4 regions of the Rhizobium beringeri genome follow, and region 4 is predicted to be linked to each of the others. Evidence: riboswitches for the same ligand, from Rfam matches in the RefSeq annotation. Region 4 holds a riboswitch; each other region holds the start of a gene.
The links. A riboswitch is a leader RNA that binds a small molecule or an ion and turns the genes downstream of it on or off. The one in region 4 is predicted to bind cobalamin.
Positions count from the first base shown of each region.

Region 1 (3,871 bases), 220 kb from region 4:
TGATATATCGTCATCGCCGAGCCGGATGACGCCGCTGCGAACCTTGCGCAGCCGGCAAATCAATCTGAGAAGGCTCGATTTGCCGGAACCGTTCGGCCCGAGCAGGCCGAACACCTTGCCCCTTTCCACCGTTAGGCTGACGCCGTTGACGATGACGGTATCGCCGGCGGCAAAGCTTACCTGGTCGACGCTGATGCTCATGCATTTCCTCGCACGCGATAGAGGATGATGGCGAAGGCCGGCGCGCCGAAGAGCGCGGTGACAACGCCGATCGGCAGGATTTGCTGCGGTATGATGACGCGCGAAACAATATCGGCGCCGACCATGTAGATCGCACCGCCGAGCGCTGTTGCCGGCAGCAGCCGCCCATGCCCCGGCCCGACGAGGAAGCGGGCGGCGTGGGGAATGACGAGGCCAACGAAGCCGATCGAACCCACCATGCTGACGACGCTTGCCGTCATCGCCGCCGTCATGCCGAACAGCACGATTTGGACGCGGCGTATGGGAATGCCGAGCGAGGCGGCGGCATCCGTGCCGAAAGCGAAGGCGTCTAGCGCCCGCACATGGGCCATGCAGATGATGAAGCCGGCAAGCGCGATCGGCACCGACAGATAGACATCGGGCCAGCGCACGCCGCTGAGCGAACCCAAAAGCCAGAACAGGATGCCGCGCGCCTGCTCGGCATTCGCCGATGTCGTCACGATGTAGGAGGTCAGCGCATTGAAGAGCTGCGAACCGGCGACGCCGCAAAGGATGATGCGCTCGCCGCTTCCCCCCGCACCCGTCGCCAGGAAGCCGACCAGCAGAAAGGCAATGACCGCACCGATGAAGGCGCCGCTCGACAGGCCGAGAACACCGTAGCCGAAGCCGAGGATCATCACGCAGACGGCGCCCGTCGAGGCGCCGGCGGAGATGCCGAGCACGTAGGGTTCGGCCAGCGGATTGCGCAGCAACGCCTGCAGGATCGCGCCGCAAAGCGAGAGCGATGCGCCGGCGCTGGCCGCGACGAGCGCGCGGCTCAGACGATAATCCCAGACGATGCCCTGGTGGATGCGGCTGAGCTCGAAATCCGTTCCGAACAGCCGGTTCGAAACCGCCTCCGCGGTGGTCGCAACGGGAATTGCGATCTCGCCGATGGAAACGGCAAGGCTGATCATCAGCCCGAGCAGGAGAAGTGCCGCAATGGTGAGCGCACCAAGCGCCCACCATCCCTGTTGCCTGACCGACATTGCCTTCACTGCGCCAGGCCGAAGGACTTGATGCCGTTCGCCAATGTCTCGATGCCGTCGATCGTGCGGATCGTCGGGTTCATCGACTGTGCGTCCATCATCACGAAGTGCTTGTTTTTGACCGCGTCCAACTCTTTGGTCACAGGATCGTTCTCGAGGAAATCAACCTTGACCTTAGGATCGTCAGCCGCGTAACGGCGGCGGTCCATGGTCGCCAGCACGATGATGGCAGGGTTCGCCTGGGCGATGGTTTCCCAACCCACCAGCGGCCATTCCTCTTCCGTGGTGACGACGTTCTTCGCACCGATCGTCTTCAGGATATAGGCGGGCGCGCTGTTCTTACCGGCGATGAAGGCGTCGCCGTTGACCTCTTTGCTGGAGAACCAGAAGACGACGGGCAAGTTCTTGCCCGATGCGCCTGATATCGAAGCGACGGCATCCGCCTCGCGCTTCTTCAGCTTGGAAATCAGCGCATCGCCGTGCTCCTTCACGTCGAAGATCTCCGAGAGCTCAGCGATTTTTCTGTAGATCAGCTCCATCGTGAACAATTCCCTGCGCACGCCGTCGCCGCCGTCGGTATTGACCTTGGCGACGCAATCGGCCGGCGCGAGATAGGTATTGATCCCGAGATCCTTGAACTGCTCCCGCTTGCCGACGGATCCCTGCGCGCCGACATGCCATTCGAACTCGGCCGCCACCAGGTCGGGCTCCTGCCCGACGACGGATTCGAAGCTCGGATCGTTGTCGGCAAGCCGCTTTATCTTGCTGTTGGCCTCGGCATATTGCGGCAGCACTGGACCGACCCAGACGGCCGTTCCGGCGATCCTATCGGCAAGGCCGAGCGAGAAGAGAACTTCGGTCATGCCCTGGCCGATCGAAACGATCCTCGCCGGCGCCTTTTCGAAGGTCACCTGCTGGCCGCAATTGGTGATGGTCAAGGGATATCGGGTCGCGGCAAGGCTTGGTGCCGCAAGGCCGGCGAGCCCGAAGGCAAATGTCATGGTGGCGAGAATCTGGCGCATGGAAAACCTCGATCAAGGGAAAAATCACGGCCGTTCCGCTCATGTGCGCGGACCGAAAGCACGCTTAGGCGTGAACTAGCCGCAGGAGACCCAATCGAGGCGGATGCATGCCGGAATTCGGCGAAGGTTCAGCAGGTCAATCATATCTGTTCCTTTCCGGGCATCCCCGCCCGGTTGATTGGATCGTGATTGACGGCAGGTCTCCTGGCTTGCGGATATCCGTCGTTTCATCCGCCTTCCCGCGCGATAGTTCGCAGTGGCAGGGCGATAGGCCCATCAGAGATGGCCAGTCGCTGGCCACTCCTGAGATGATCGACAATCCGCTTACAGTTGCGGGGGCAGCCACGGTCTCGGTCCCTACTGGGTCGTCCTCACCGTGTTCCCTATTAATCCCCTTGGAGTCATCTTCAGGGAACCGTCGCACCCAGTTATGTCGCCCACCCGCCTGACGTCAATGATTATTGCGGAGGATCGTGCCGGCTCACCATGGCAAATTGCGAGACCTAAAAGCAAAACTCGCCAGCGCCCTCGAGCAAAAGCTATCGTCTGCGGTGCTGACGCCAGCGCCGGGGCATCCGTCGGCGTGCGTCACGACGGATTGCGAAAGGCAGGCCCCCGACATAGCTTTGGCGCCACCGATTTCAACGAGGTTTGATGTAGCAATGAGCAATCCGGATAGCGCCGATCTCGCCGCAGCCAGGATAGGCGCAATTCGCCAAGCAGCCGAGCAAGGCGATGCGCAAGCACAATTTGAATTGGGCCACATCACTGCACGAGGTGAAGGTGTCACCGGGGATAAAGCCGAAGGCGCGAGATGGCTTCGGAAAGCGGGCGAACAAGGTCATGTCGATGCGCAATTCCTCCTGGCTGGCCTGTATCTCATGGGGGACGGCGTTGCACAAAGCGCGCCCGAAGGCTGCAAGTGGTTTGAGAAAGCCGCCAGTCAAGGCCATGCCGACGCACAGTATTTATTGGGATTGATGAGAGAAGACGGCGACGGTTGCGATATCGATCCAACAGACGCCGTGAGATGGTACGGCCAGGCCGCAAATCAGGATCATGCCGGTGCACAATACAGGCTAGCCCAAATGAAAGAGCATGGCGTGGGCTGCGAGATCAATCTGACGGAGGCATTCAAATGGTACCGTCGTGCAGCGCTTCAGGATTACCCTGATGCAAGAGAAGATCTGCTCGAATTATGTCGTGCACATCCAGACCTGCCGCTCCCAGTATCAGAATTGCTCGATGGCAAAGGTCGTTCCTGATATCCAGCCCTTTGTCCGGCGGCGCAATCGTCCAGACGCCGTCGCCACCTGCTAGTCACTCCGCCCTACAACGCATCCAGCGGAATCTTCAAATACCGCCTGCCATTCTCCTCTGGCTCGGGCAGCCGCCCGCCGCGGATATTCACCTGCAGCGCGTGCAGCATCAGCTTCGGCTTCGGCAGGGTGCGGTCGCGGGCCTGGCGCAGCGCCACGAAGCCGGGCTCGTCGATGCCTGCGATATGAGGATTAGCGCTTTTCTGGGCGGTCACCGTGCTTTCCCAGCGCGGGTGGCGGCCGCCCGGCTGGTAGTCGTGGCCGGAAAAGAGGCGGGTCTCCTCGGGTAGCGACAGGATCG
Region 1 covers NZ_SILG01000001.1:2,552,889-2,556,759, forward strand. Annotated here, with positions in the region: gene ELH03_RS12930 (ABC transporter ATP-binding protein) at 1-201, opposite strand, end outside; gene ELH03_RS12935 (FecCD family ABC transporter permease) at 198-1,229, opposite strand; gene ELH03_RS12940 (ABC transporter substrate-binding protein) at 1,235-2,251, opposite strand; cobalamin riboswitch at 2,429-2,686, opposite strand; gene ELH03_RS12945 (tetratricopeptide repeat protein) at 2,914-3,516, shown strand; gene blh (bifunctional sulfur transferase/dioxygenase Blh) at 3,582-3,871, opposite strand, start outside.
Region 1: it holds a riboswitch for cobalamin, as region 4 does, so the genes downstream of both, ELH03_RS12940 (ABC transporter substrate-binding protein) here and cobU (bifunctional adenosylcobinamide kinase/adenosylcobinamide-phosphate guanylyltransferase) in region 4, are expected to answer to the same signal.

Region 2 (3,871 bases), 160 kb from region 4:
GGGTGCAGGCAAACCGTTGATGCCGTCGCGTGTCCACGTATCGACGGAGGCTGGTTCCGCGTTGAATGCGGAAAACTGTACAAGATCGAGCGAGGGGTCGTCGCGGTAGAGCGAATAAGCTTCGCGAACGGCATTCGCCTTCCCCCATTTCACGCCGCCCGCGGCCAGAGAGGCAAACTGCTCCGCATCCTTGGACCAGTTCGCCTTGGCGCCATCGATCAACGCCCGGGTTTCGTACATCCAGGTATAGGTGGCGAAAGCGGAAATGCCGCAGAGGTTTACGGCAACGATAATCGCCGCCAGCTTGGCTGTCAGAGGCATCGTTTTCAAAAATTGGAACATTCCGCGGCGGCCTAGAATTGCGGCTCAGTCGGATATGTTCCCGACCGGCATATCAATACGGGCATCGACGCTGACGGTCACATCACGAGCGCTCATGCCCATGTCCTGATAGCAACCCAAAACGCGCAAACGCAGTGTGTATTTGATGTGTGAATAAATCATAAAGTAGAAAGGAATGCTGAGCACACGCGTGCCATTCGCCTCTGCTCCCGCCGGCGCCGAGCCTTGCGAACCGGTGGGTGTAGGAGGGCTTCCATGGCGCCAGGGAGATCAGCTATTTTCCGCTACGGCCTCTTCGGGCTCGGCGTGCCGGCGCTTGCGGCCGCGCGCCGTCAGTTCCGCGCCGGCATCGTGGGGCAGGCGCAGGAAGGTAATGCAGGCGAGTGCCGAAATCGCCGAGACGCTGAAGAAGGCGATGTGGAAATCCGAGACCAGCAGCCTGCCGTCGTGGAAGCTGCTGGAAATTTCGAGGATGCCGCCGGCGATCGCCACACCCATCGCCATGGAGATACGCTGGGCAACGGCATTGATCGCGGTTGCCTGGCTGCTGTCGGCCTCGTCGACATCGCCGAAGGCCATGGCGTTGACGCCGGAGAAAGCCATGGAGCGGAACAGGCCGCCGATCAGCAGGCAGGCCATGATCAGGAACAGTGGCGTTTCAGCGGTGAACAGGCCGTTGATGCCGAGGAAGATCGCCGCCAGCAAGGTGGTGAGCGAGATCACCGTGCGGAAGCCGAAGGCATTGAAAGTGCGCGAGGCGGCGAATTTCGAGCCCATGGAGCCGAGCGCACTGACGAAGGTGACCGAGCCCGATTGCAACGGCGTCAGGCCGAAGCCGAGCTGCAGCATCAGTGGCATCAGGAAAGGCAGGGCGCCAAGCCCCATGCGGAAATTCGAGGCGCCGAGGATCGCCGCCCGGAACATCGGGTAACGGAACATCTTCGGATCGAGAAGCGGATAGGGCACGCGGCGGGCATGCAGGAGGTAGAGGAGGCCGGCAAGGATGCCGATCGCAACCGTGACATAACCGTAGATAACGGGCACGGCCGGCAGGCTGATCACCGACAGGCCGAAGACGAAGCCGGAGAAGCCGAGGCCGCACAGGAAGAAGCCCGGGAAATCCATCGGCCGCGGGCTGCGTGGCTCGACCGCCGGCAGGAAACGGGTGACGAGGATGATGCCGAGCACGCCGATCGGGACGTTGATCCAGAAGATCCAGTGCCAGGTGAGGTAGGTGGTGAGGAAGCCGCCGATCGGCGGCCCCATGATCGGACCGATCAAAGCTGGAATGGTAAGCCAGGCCATGGCATCGACGAGTTCGTGGCGCGGCGTTCCCCGGACCAGCAGCAAGCGGCTGACCGGCGTCATCATCGAGCCGCCGGCGCCCTGGATCAGGCGTGAGATGACGAAGGCCGTGATCGAGTTGGAAAAGGCGCAGGCGATCGAGCCGATCATGAAAACGAAGATCGCCATGCGGAAAATGTTGCGCGCGCCGAACCGATCGGACATCCAGCCGCTGATCGGGATGAAGATCGCCAGCGCCACGAGATAGCTGGTGACGGCGAGCTTCAGCGCGATCGGCGAGGTGCCGATATCGGCTGCGATCGCCGGCAGGCTGGTGGCGATCACGGTCGAATCCATCTGTTCCATGAACAGGGCGACCGCAAGGATCATGGGCGTGAGGCGGGGCACGGGCAACCAAAATGCAAAGAGAAAAAGTGCGGCGCCATGGGCGTCGGTCAGGATCGGTTTGTTTCTAAGGCAGCGATGCGCCACTGTCCATGAAGTCGATGTCGCATGCGGCGTGTCGGCGGCATGAGGGCTGGCTTGCCGCCGCCGCGCTTTCCTGAAATAGATGCCCCGTCAGGTGCCCGCCGTCTAGGCGGGAGAATCGGGAATCCGGTGCAAGGCCGGAACGTGCCCAACGCTGTAAGGCCGACGCTTGCCGCTTCATTACGCCACTGGCTTCTCGCCGGGAAGGCTGCGGCAGACGGATGACGCTGAGTCAGAAGACCGGCCTGGCAAGATAGACCGATCCGCGCGGACGGCGGGGCGGTTGCGTTGTTGGGGATTTGACGATGCGACCTTTTGATGAGGATGCCCTTTCGGCGGCGTCCGGTTTTTCCGCGGCTGAACGCGAGGCCGTCTATCATGCGATCATGACGCGGCGCGACGTTCGCAGCCAGTTCCTGCCCGATCCCTTGCCGGGTGACCTTGTGCAGAGGCTGCTGACGGCTGCCCATCATGCACCCTCCGTCGGCTTCATGCAGCCGTGGAATTTCATTCTGGTGAAAAGCGCAACCGTGCGGGCGCGCGTCCGGGATGCTTTTGCGAGGGCCAATGAGGAGGCGGCGCTGATGTTCGAAGGCGAACGGCGGCAGGCTTACCGCTCGCTCAAGCTTGAAGGCATCGTCGAGGCGCCGCTCGGCATATGCGTGACTTGCGATCCTACTCGCAGCGGCAGCGTGGTACTGGGGCGCACGCACAATCCCAGGATGGATAGCTATTCCACAGTCTGCGCCATCCAGAATCTCTGGCTTGCGGCGCGGGCGGAAGGGGTGGGCATCGGCTGGGTCAGCATCTTTCATGAGGGCGACCTGAAGAGCATTCTCGGCATACCCCAGCATATCGAGGTGATCGCCTGGCTCTGTGCCGGTTTCGTCGACCGGCTCTATGACGAGCCGGAACTGTCCGTCAAAGGCTGGCGGCAGCGGCTACCGCTCGATGAACTCGTCTTTCATGATGGATGGGGGCTGAACACCTAGGGCAGTGCGGTGGAGCATGGCCTCAATCGCACAGTCACGCCATTGACAGTCAAGGTGAGCAAACCGATGTCGGTATCGCCGACGCCGGGCGAGGCCGAGATATCTTTATTCCGTTATGCCGAACGCGGCATAACGGAATTTATCCCGAGCCCGAGACTATGCCGAGCCAGTTCCCTAAAGCCCGCGATTTCCGATAGTTCCCGATTGCAAGCTCGGCATATTCCACCGATCGCCCCTCGGCCGGAATGCGCCCGCAGCGGACTAAGCGATTGCCGTCGGTGGACGAGTGACACCGAGCGGATTGAGATCGTCTTGGATGCTTGGATGAGGTATCATCGCAGCAGCTTTCCAGAATACTGTCGATGACTGCCTCGCGTCAGCGGAGGACGAAATGACAACGCCTCAGGTCGAACGTAGGACCACGGCCGTGTTGGTTGCCGATGTCGTTGGGTACTGCCGACTCGTTGAGACTAACGAGGAAAGGGCGCTCGTGGCAATTAAAGAGCTCTGGGGTGCTGTGTTCCGACCGTTAATAGCTGAGTACCGTGGGCGGATCGTAAAATTGATGGGTGACGGCCTCATCGCGGAGTTCGGATCTGTTGTCGGAGCAGTTGCCTGTGCGGCGGCAGTACAAGAAAAGCTTGCCGCTCAACAGCAACAGGTTGCAGTTGAACGCCGTATCGTGCTCCGGATCGGCATAAACCTCGGAGACGTCGTGATCGACGGTGATGATCTTCTTGGCGACGGGGTCAATGTCGCTGCGC
Region 2 covers NZ_SILG01000001.1:2,169,101-2,172,971, reverse strand. Annotated here, with positions in the region: gene ELH03_RS10970 (methyl-accepting chemotaxis protein) at 1-342, opposite strand, end outside; gene ELH03_RS10965 (MFS transporter) at 613-2,016, opposite strand; cobalamin riboswitch at 2,191-2,378, shown strand; gene bluB (5,6-dimethylbenzimidazole synthase) at 2,421-3,107, shown strand; gene ELH03_RS10955 (adenylate/guanylate cyclase domain-containing protein) at 3,499-3,871, shown strand, end outside.
Region 2: it holds a riboswitch for cobalamin, as region 4 does, so the genes downstream of both, bluB (5,6-dimethylbenzimidazole synthase) here and cobU (bifunctional adenosylcobinamide kinase/adenosylcobinamide-phosphate guanylyltransferase) in region 4, are expected to answer to the same signal.

Region 3 (3,871 bases), 1.5 Mb from region 4:
ACGATGCGCAACATCCTGCAGAATATCACCATCGCACTCGGGCTGAAGGCGGTGTTTCTGGTGACGACGATCGCTGGCATCACCGGGCTCTGGCCAGCGATCCTCGCCGATACCGGCGCCACCGTGCTGGTAACGATCAACGCGCTCAGGCTGCTTCGAATAAAAATATGAATATCGTTTGGGGAGCCGGCTTCTACCGGCTCTTTTATGATGGGTTTTCCACAGCGCATTTCCATTAACGCTTCATTATCCACATCATACACAGGCGCGGCGATTCTTTGCCGCCATTGCTGCGACGCCACAACAACTTGTTGACGTCATCGGCGATTCGAGTACCATATCTAGTGTTCGAGGTTCCGTCGATTCGTGAGGATCGGCGGCTAAGACGGGAATTCGGTGCGTCTCGCCATCATGGTGCGGCAATGCCGGAGCTGCCCCCGCAACTGTAAGCGGCGAGCAACTGTCCGATTTCAGGTCACTGGAGCATGATGCTCCGGGAAGGCTGGGGCAGGCGCTTTGACCCGTGAGCCAGGAGACCTGCCTCGAACGAAACGTCCACGGGCGGGGTGTCCGGAAGGTCGCGTTGCATGGCTGCGGGGAATCTCCGCATCGCGTTTCGCCGGCTCGAGCCTCCGCATGAGCCACTTCGGGGTGAAGTCATGTCAGTATCTCAGTTCAGGCCGCCACCCGCTCGAGGTAGAGGGCGGAGTGCGCCCAGGGGCTAAACAGCCGCATAGCTCAAATCATCAGAGAATTTTTCGATGGATATCGGCAGATTTCCGATCGATGTCCTGCGCCCAATCGCGTCGTCACGAGGAATATCATGACCATTACCGTCTATAGCAAGCCTGCCTGCGTCCAGTGCACTGCCACCTACCGCGCCCTCGACCGGTTGGGTGTCGATTATGACATCGTCGATATCTCGCAGGATGCCGAAGCGCTGGATCGCGTCCGCAGCCTCGGCTACATGCAGGCGCCTGTGGTCATCGCCGGCGAGCAGCATTGGGCGGGCTTCCGTCCCGACATGATTAGCGCGCTCTCCTGACCTGAGGACAAGCGATGGGCCTGATCGTCTATTATTCCAGCCGATCCGAGAATACCCATCGGTTCGTCGTCAAGCTCGGATTGCGCGCGGCGCGCATTCCGCCAGGTGGCGCAGACGCGTTCCATATCCGCGAACCCTTCGTGCTGATCGTGCCGACCTATAGCGGCGACGGCGGCAAGGGCGCCGTTCCCAAGCAGGTGATCCGTTTCCTCAACGATGCGGAAAACCGCGGACACATCCGCGGCGTAATCGCCGCGGGCAACAGCAATTTCGGCGAGACATACGGGCTCGCCGGCGACGTAGTCTCGCAGAAATGCCAGGTGCCGTACCTTTACCGGTTCGAGCTCATGGGCACCGAAGACGACGTTGCCAAGGTCAAACACGGAATGGAACGATTTTGGACACGGCAACAAACATGACGCGGGATGCGGACGCAAAACCGCATCACACTTTCGCTCAGCCCGCCGGGGAAAGGCCGCCGAAGGCCGCCGAAACCCTCGACTATCACGCGCTGAACGCGATGCTGAACCTCTATGACGATGAGGGGCGGATCCAGCTCGACAAGGATCGTTTGGCGGCCAAGCAATATTTCCTCCAGCACGTGAACCAGAACACTGTGTTCTTCCACAATCTGGGGGAAAAGCTCGATTACCTCGTGACCGAGGGCTATTACGAGCAGGAGGTTCTAGACCAGTATTCCTTCAATTTCGTGCGGGATCTGTTCGACCAGGCCTATGCCAAGAAATTCCGTTTCCCGACCTTCCTCGGCGCCTTCAAATATTACACCAGCTATACGCTGAAGACCTTCGACGGAAAGCGCTATCTCGAGCGCTATGAGGACCGCATCTGCATGGTGGCTCTGGCCTTGGCGCGTGGCGACGAGGCCCTTGCCCGCGACATGGTCGAGGAGATCATTTCCGGCCGCTTCCAGCCGGCAACGCCGACCTTCCTCAATGCCGGCAAGAAGCAGCGCGGCGAACTGGTTTCCTGCTTCCTGCTGCGCGTCGAGGACAATATGGAATCGATCGGCCGGTCGATCAATTCGGCGCTGCAATTGTCGAAGCGCGGCGGCGGCGTGGCGCTGTCGCTGACGAATATCCGCGAGGCGGGCGCGCCGATCAAGCATATCGAGAACCAGTCCTCGGGCATCATCCCTGTCATGAAGCTGCTTGAAGATAGTTTCTCCTATGCCAACCAGCTCGGCGCGCGGCAGGGGGCGGGTGCCGTCTATCTTAACGCCCACCACCCCGACATCATGCGCTTCCTCGACACCAAGCGCGAAAATGCCGACGAGAAGATCCGCATCAAGACGCTGTCGCTCGGCGTCGTCGTGCCCGATATCACCTTTGAGCTCGCCAAGAACAACGAGGATATGTACCTGTTCTCGCCCTATGACGTGGAGCGCGTCTATGGCGTGCCCTTCACTGAGATTTCGGTGACGGAAAAGTACCGCGAGATGGCGGACGACGTCCGCATCTCCAAGAAGAAGATCAAGGCGCGCGAATTCTTCCAGGTGCTTGCTGAAATCCAATTCGAGAGCGGCTACCCCTACATCATGTTCGAGGACACGGTGAACCGGGCGAACCCGATCGCCGGGCGTATTTCGATGAGCAATCTATGCTCGGAAATCCTGCAGGTGAGCGAGGCGAGCGAATATAATGACGACCTTTCCTACAAACATCTCGGCAAGGATATTTCCTGCAATCTCGGCTCGCTGAATATCGCGGCGGCAATGGATTCGGCCGATTTCGGCAAGACGATCGAGACCTCGATCCGGGCCCTGACGGCCGTTTCCGACATGAGTCACATTTCCTCGGTTCCCTCGATCGAGAAGGGCAATGACGAGAGCCATGCAATCGGACTCGGCCAGATGAACCTGCACGGCTATCTCGCCCGCGAACGCATCTTCTACGGCTCCGAGGAAGGCGTCGATTTCACCAACATCTATTTCTATACGGTGACCTACCACGCGATCCGCGCCTCAAACCTTTTGGCGGTCGAACGCGGCACAAGCTTCAAGGGCTTCGAGAACTCGAAATATGCCTCCGGCGAATATTTCGACAAATATACGGAGCAGCGCTGGGAGCCGGCGACGGAGACGGTGAGGGCGCTGTTCGAGACGTCAGGCATTCACATTCCGACGCAGGAAGATTGGGTGGCGTTGAAGAAGGCGGTGATGGCCTCCGGCCTCTATAACCAGAACCTGCAGGCGGTGCCGCCGACAGGCTCGATCTCTTATATCAACCACTCGACCTCCTCGATCCATCCGATCGTCTCGAAGATCGAGATCCGCAAGGAAGGCAAGATCGGCCGTGTCTATTATCCGGCGCCGTTCATGACCAACGACAATCTCGACTATTATCAGGATGCCTACGAGATCGGGCCGGAGAAGATCATCGACACCTATGCGGCGGCGACCCAGCATGTCGACCAAGGCCTGTCTCTGACCTTGTTCTTCCGTGATACGGCAACGACGCGTGACATCAACAAGGCGCAGATCCACGCCTGGAAGAAGGGCATCAAGACGATCTACTACATCCGCCTTCGCCAGATGGCGCTGTCCGGCACCGAGGTGCAGGGCTGCGTATCCTGTACCTTGTGATTTGATTGCCGCTGGCGCTGCAAGAAGCGGGAGGGTTCCGCAGTTCCCTTCGCCATGCAGATGCCGACGCCCGAAAAGGACCATCCGATGAACATGCAAGTCAAACCCGCTTCCCGCGTGCGCGCCATCAACTGGAACCGCATCGAGGACGATAAGGATCTCGAAGTCTGGAACCGGCTCACCGGCAATTTCTGGCTGCCAGAGAAAGTGCCGCTTTCGAACGA
Region 3 covers NZ_SILG01000001.1:3,841,575-3,845,445, reverse strand. Annotated here, with positions in the region: gene ELH03_RS19220 (heavy metal translocating P-type ATPase) at 1-171, shown strand, start outside; cobalamin riboswitch at 335-559, shown strand; gene nrdH (glutaredoxin-like protein NrdH) at 824-1,045, shown strand; gene nrdI (class Ib ribonucleoside-diphosphate reductase assembly flavoprotein NrdI) at 1,060-1,464, shown strand; gene nrdE (class 1b ribonucleoside-diphosphate reductase subunit alpha) at 1,443-3,647, shown strand; gene nrdF (class 1b ribonucleoside-diphosphate reductase subunit beta) at 3,735-3,871, shown strand, end outside.
Region 3: it holds a riboswitch for cobalamin, as region 4 does, so the genes downstream of both, nrdH (glutaredoxin-like protein NrdH) here and cobU (bifunctional adenosylcobinamide kinase/adenosylcobinamide-phosphate guanylyltransferase) in region 4, are expected to answer to the same signal.

Region 4 (3,871 bases):
CATCATGGTCGTGCGGCGCACCGTCTTCATGCTCCAGCTCGTGATGCGACTTGCGATTGGCGACATCGTCCTCTGTGCCGACGCCAAGGCCGAGCAGGATGCCGGCCGACACCTCGCCGTTCCTCGCCTCGATCATCACGGGCTTGCGCACCGTGCGGGAGGCAACCTCGTCGCGCACCCTGATAAGGCCGGCAGCATCGATCAGGTCTGTCTTGTTGAGCACGATGAGGTCGGCGCAGGTCAGCTGATCCTCGAACAGCTCCTCGATCGGGCTTTCGTGATCGAGCGATTCATCTTCGGCACGGCGCGCATCGACCGCATCATGATCGTCGGCAAAACGGCCGGCGGCTACAGCGGCGCTGTCGACCACCGTGATGACGCCGTCGACGGTCACCTGGGTGCGAATGTCGGGCCAGTTGAAGGCGGCGACCAGCGGCTGCGGCAAAGCAAGGCCCGAGGTCTCGATGACGATGTGATCGGGCCGCTGTTCGCGCTCGAGCAGCTTCGTCATCGTCGGAATGAAATCGTCCGCAACGGTGCAGCAGATGCAGCCATTGGTCAACTCGATGATGTCGTCCTCGGTGCAATTATCAGCACCGCAGCCCTTCAGCACGTCGCCGTCGACACCGAGATCGCCGAATTCGTTGATAATAAGCGCAATCTTCTTGCCGCCGGCATTGGTCAGCAGGTTGCGGATCATCGTCGTCTTGCCGGCACCGAGGAAGCCGGTGATGACGGTTGCGGGAATCTTCTGCTGGTTCATGGACTTAACCCTTCATTTTCAGCGGCAGGCCTGCCGCGATGAAATAGACTTCGGCGGCCTTCGCCGCGATCGATTGGTGCAGCCGGCCGGCATGATCGCGAAAATCCCGCGCCATGCGATTATCCGGCACGATGCCGAGACCGACCTCGTTGGAAACGAAAACGAGCCGCGCCTTCGCAGCGGGCAGGAAATCGGCAAGTGCGGCAAATTCCGCCGCCATCTCACGCTTCTCCATCATCAGATTGGTGACCCAGAGCGTCAGGCAATCGATCAGCACGATGCGCCCCTCGCCGTCGATGGCGGTAAGCCTGCCGACAAGATCGAGAGGCTCCTCATGCGTCGTCCAGGACGGACCGCGATCGGCCTTGTGTTGCGTTATGCGCGCCTGCATCTCCTCGTCCCAGGCACGGCCGGTGGCAAGGTAGTGGCGATCCAGATCGGTCGCGGTGACGAGGGATTCGGCGAACCGGGACTTGCCGGAGCGCGCACCGCCGAGGATGAAGACGGCGTTGGAAGGAGCGACGGTCATGCGCAAACGGTCCCTCGGGTGAAGGACATGTGGTTTGCCCCCCACTGTCCGCTCGAGCTTCTGCTGCAGAACGAACCGCAGTCCAAAGCCGTCTCTTTGACTTCCATGGGATCAGACGAGGCAAAGCATCGCCACATGTCTCTTCTCCCCAGCGGGGAGAAGGTGCCGGCAGGCGGTTGAGGGGGCGAGCGGCAAAGCCGCGAATGCACTGAGCGCAAGCGAAGGGCAATGATGAAGGGCGTGCCGTGCGGCCCCCTCATCCGACCCTTCGGGCCACCTTCTCCCCGCTGGGGAGAAGAGGAAGCAAATCGCGCCGCACCAGGCCGCGCTGAATTCAATCGTTCAGCCAAGACAACCTCCGTGCTGGCAACGGGCATAGTGCCCAGGTGTGGGCTTCTCGCCCGGCACGCATGGCAGGTCTCCTGGCTCGCGGTTATCGGCCGCGATCGGGGCAGACCGGAAACCGGTCGCCCTGATCGTGCCAGCGGATCATCCTCGCCTTCCCGGCTGCATCAGTGAAAAGGTGGACGATTCGTAGACTTGAGAGGCGTCCGACCCCGGTTGATCACCATGCATATCCAGTGGCTTTTCCGGCATATCGCCCGTCCCGCCCGCCCGCACGATTGCAGGCTCCGAGCCGGAAGGGCTTGATGCCGGATGGAAGACCCTGACCGCTCTACAGTCGCGGGGTCGGCTGTGATGAAGGCGCCCGGCTTGGGTCCGCCCCGTCACATTCCCTTTTCATCCGGAAGGGCGCAACACCGATCCGGAACCATCCGTTATGTCAGGATGGTCAGTCGACCATCCGTTATCGGGATGGTTAGGCAAGCACAGGGGGGAAGTCAACCGGCCTTGGCGGAAGCTCGATCGCCAGCCACGCGACACACTTACTCAAACACGACTTACCCTACCTAAAATATCGTCATTTATCAGTGGCTTACGTCATAAAAATTTATCCCAACCGCCGGCTTTTCGCCGCAATTGCGTCGCAAGCGGACTGCGCGACCATCTCTGCCCTTGACCGGGCCTCTCCCCGCCTAGTTGTCTAGCCATGCTTATGAAATTGGATCGGCGCCGTTTTCGTGCGCTGCGTGTATTCTTCGATCCGGGACGCCTGCGGGCGCTGACCCGCCGTAGCGAGGTCGGCCTGTCGCTGGCGGGCGCCGTCGTCGGCATCATCTCGGGTCTCGCCGTCACCGGCATGAGTTACGTCTCCAACGAGCTGCATCAGCTGGTCTTCGGCATCGCCGACAGCGAGCGGTTGAGCTCGTCCGAGATCGAGAACAAGATGCTGCTGCTCACCGCCCCCGTCATCGGCGGCGCCCTGCTCGGCCTGTTGCTCCTAGTGCTGGCGAAACGACGGAAGAAGCCGATGGTCGACCCGATCGAGGCCAATGCGCTGCATGGCGGCCGCCTGTCCTTGACCGACAGCATCATCGTTGCCGTGCAGAACCTGATTTCCAACGGTTTTGGCGCCTCCGTCGGCCTGGAGGCCGGCTATACCCAGCTTGCCGCCGGCCTCGCCTCGAAATTCGGGCTGAAGCTGCAGCTTCGCCGCTCGGACCTGCGCACCCTCGTTGGCTGCGGCGCGGCGGGCGCCATCGCCGCCGCCTTCAACGCGCCGCTGACCGGTGCTTTCTATGCCTTCGAGCTGATCATCGGCACCTATACGATCGTCTCGCTGACGCCTGTCGTCGTCTCCGCCCTTGTCTCCACCCTGATCGCAAGGCTGCTTGCCGGCAGCGATTTCACCATCGATATCGGCAGCTTCGGCTCGGTCGTGCCGGCCGATTATATCCCGGCACTGCTGCTCGGTGCTTTCTGCGCCGGTGTCGGCATCCTGATCATGCAGGGCGTCGCCTTTGTCGAAGAGCTGGCACGCAAGAGCTCGATCGCCCCACCCTTCCGCCCGGCCCTCGGCGGCATCATCGTCGGGCTATTGGCGATGATCTCGCCGCAGGTGCTCTCAGCCGGCCACGGCGCGCTGCATCTCAACCTTTCCCGTGAGGTGGCAATCCCGACGCTGATCGGCCTCTTCCTCTTGAAATCCTTCGCCTCGGCGATCTCGATCGGCTCCGGCTTCAGGGGTGGGCTGTTCTTCGCCTCGCTGTTCATGGGCGCCCTGCTCGGCAAGCTCTTCGCCTATTGCGGTCCCTATTTCGCCGATGCGACGCTGACGCCCGTCATCTATGCCGTGGTCGGCATGAGTTCGCTTGCCGTCGCCGTCATCGGCGGGCCGCTGACCATGACGTTCCTGGCGCTCGAAATCACCGGCGATTTCCCGATCACGGCGCTGGTGCTTGCCGCCGTCATCACCTCCTCGCTCGTCGTGCGCTCGACCTTCGGCTACTCCTTCGCCACATGGCGATTCCATCTGCGCGGCGAAAGCATCCGCAGCGCCCACGACGTCGGCTGGATCCGCAACCTGACGGTCGACAAGCTGATGCGCGCCGACATCAAGACGGCAAGGGCTGGCATCTCTCTGGAGGAATTCAAGCAGGCCTTCCCGATCGGCTCGACCCAGCGCGTCATCCTCGTCGAGGAGAGCGACAAATATGCGGGCCTTGTGCTGGTGCCGG
Region 4 covers NZ_SILG01000001.1:2,333,564-2,337,434, forward strand. Annotated here, with positions in the region: gene cobW (cobalamin biosynthesis protein CobW) at 1-763, opposite strand, end outside; gene cobU (bifunctional adenosylcobinamide kinase/adenosylcobinamide-phosphate guanylyltransferase) at 768-1,292, opposite strand; cobalamin riboswitch at 1,688-2,084, opposite strand; gene ELH03_RS11780 (chloride channel protein) at 2,344-3,871, shown strand, end outside.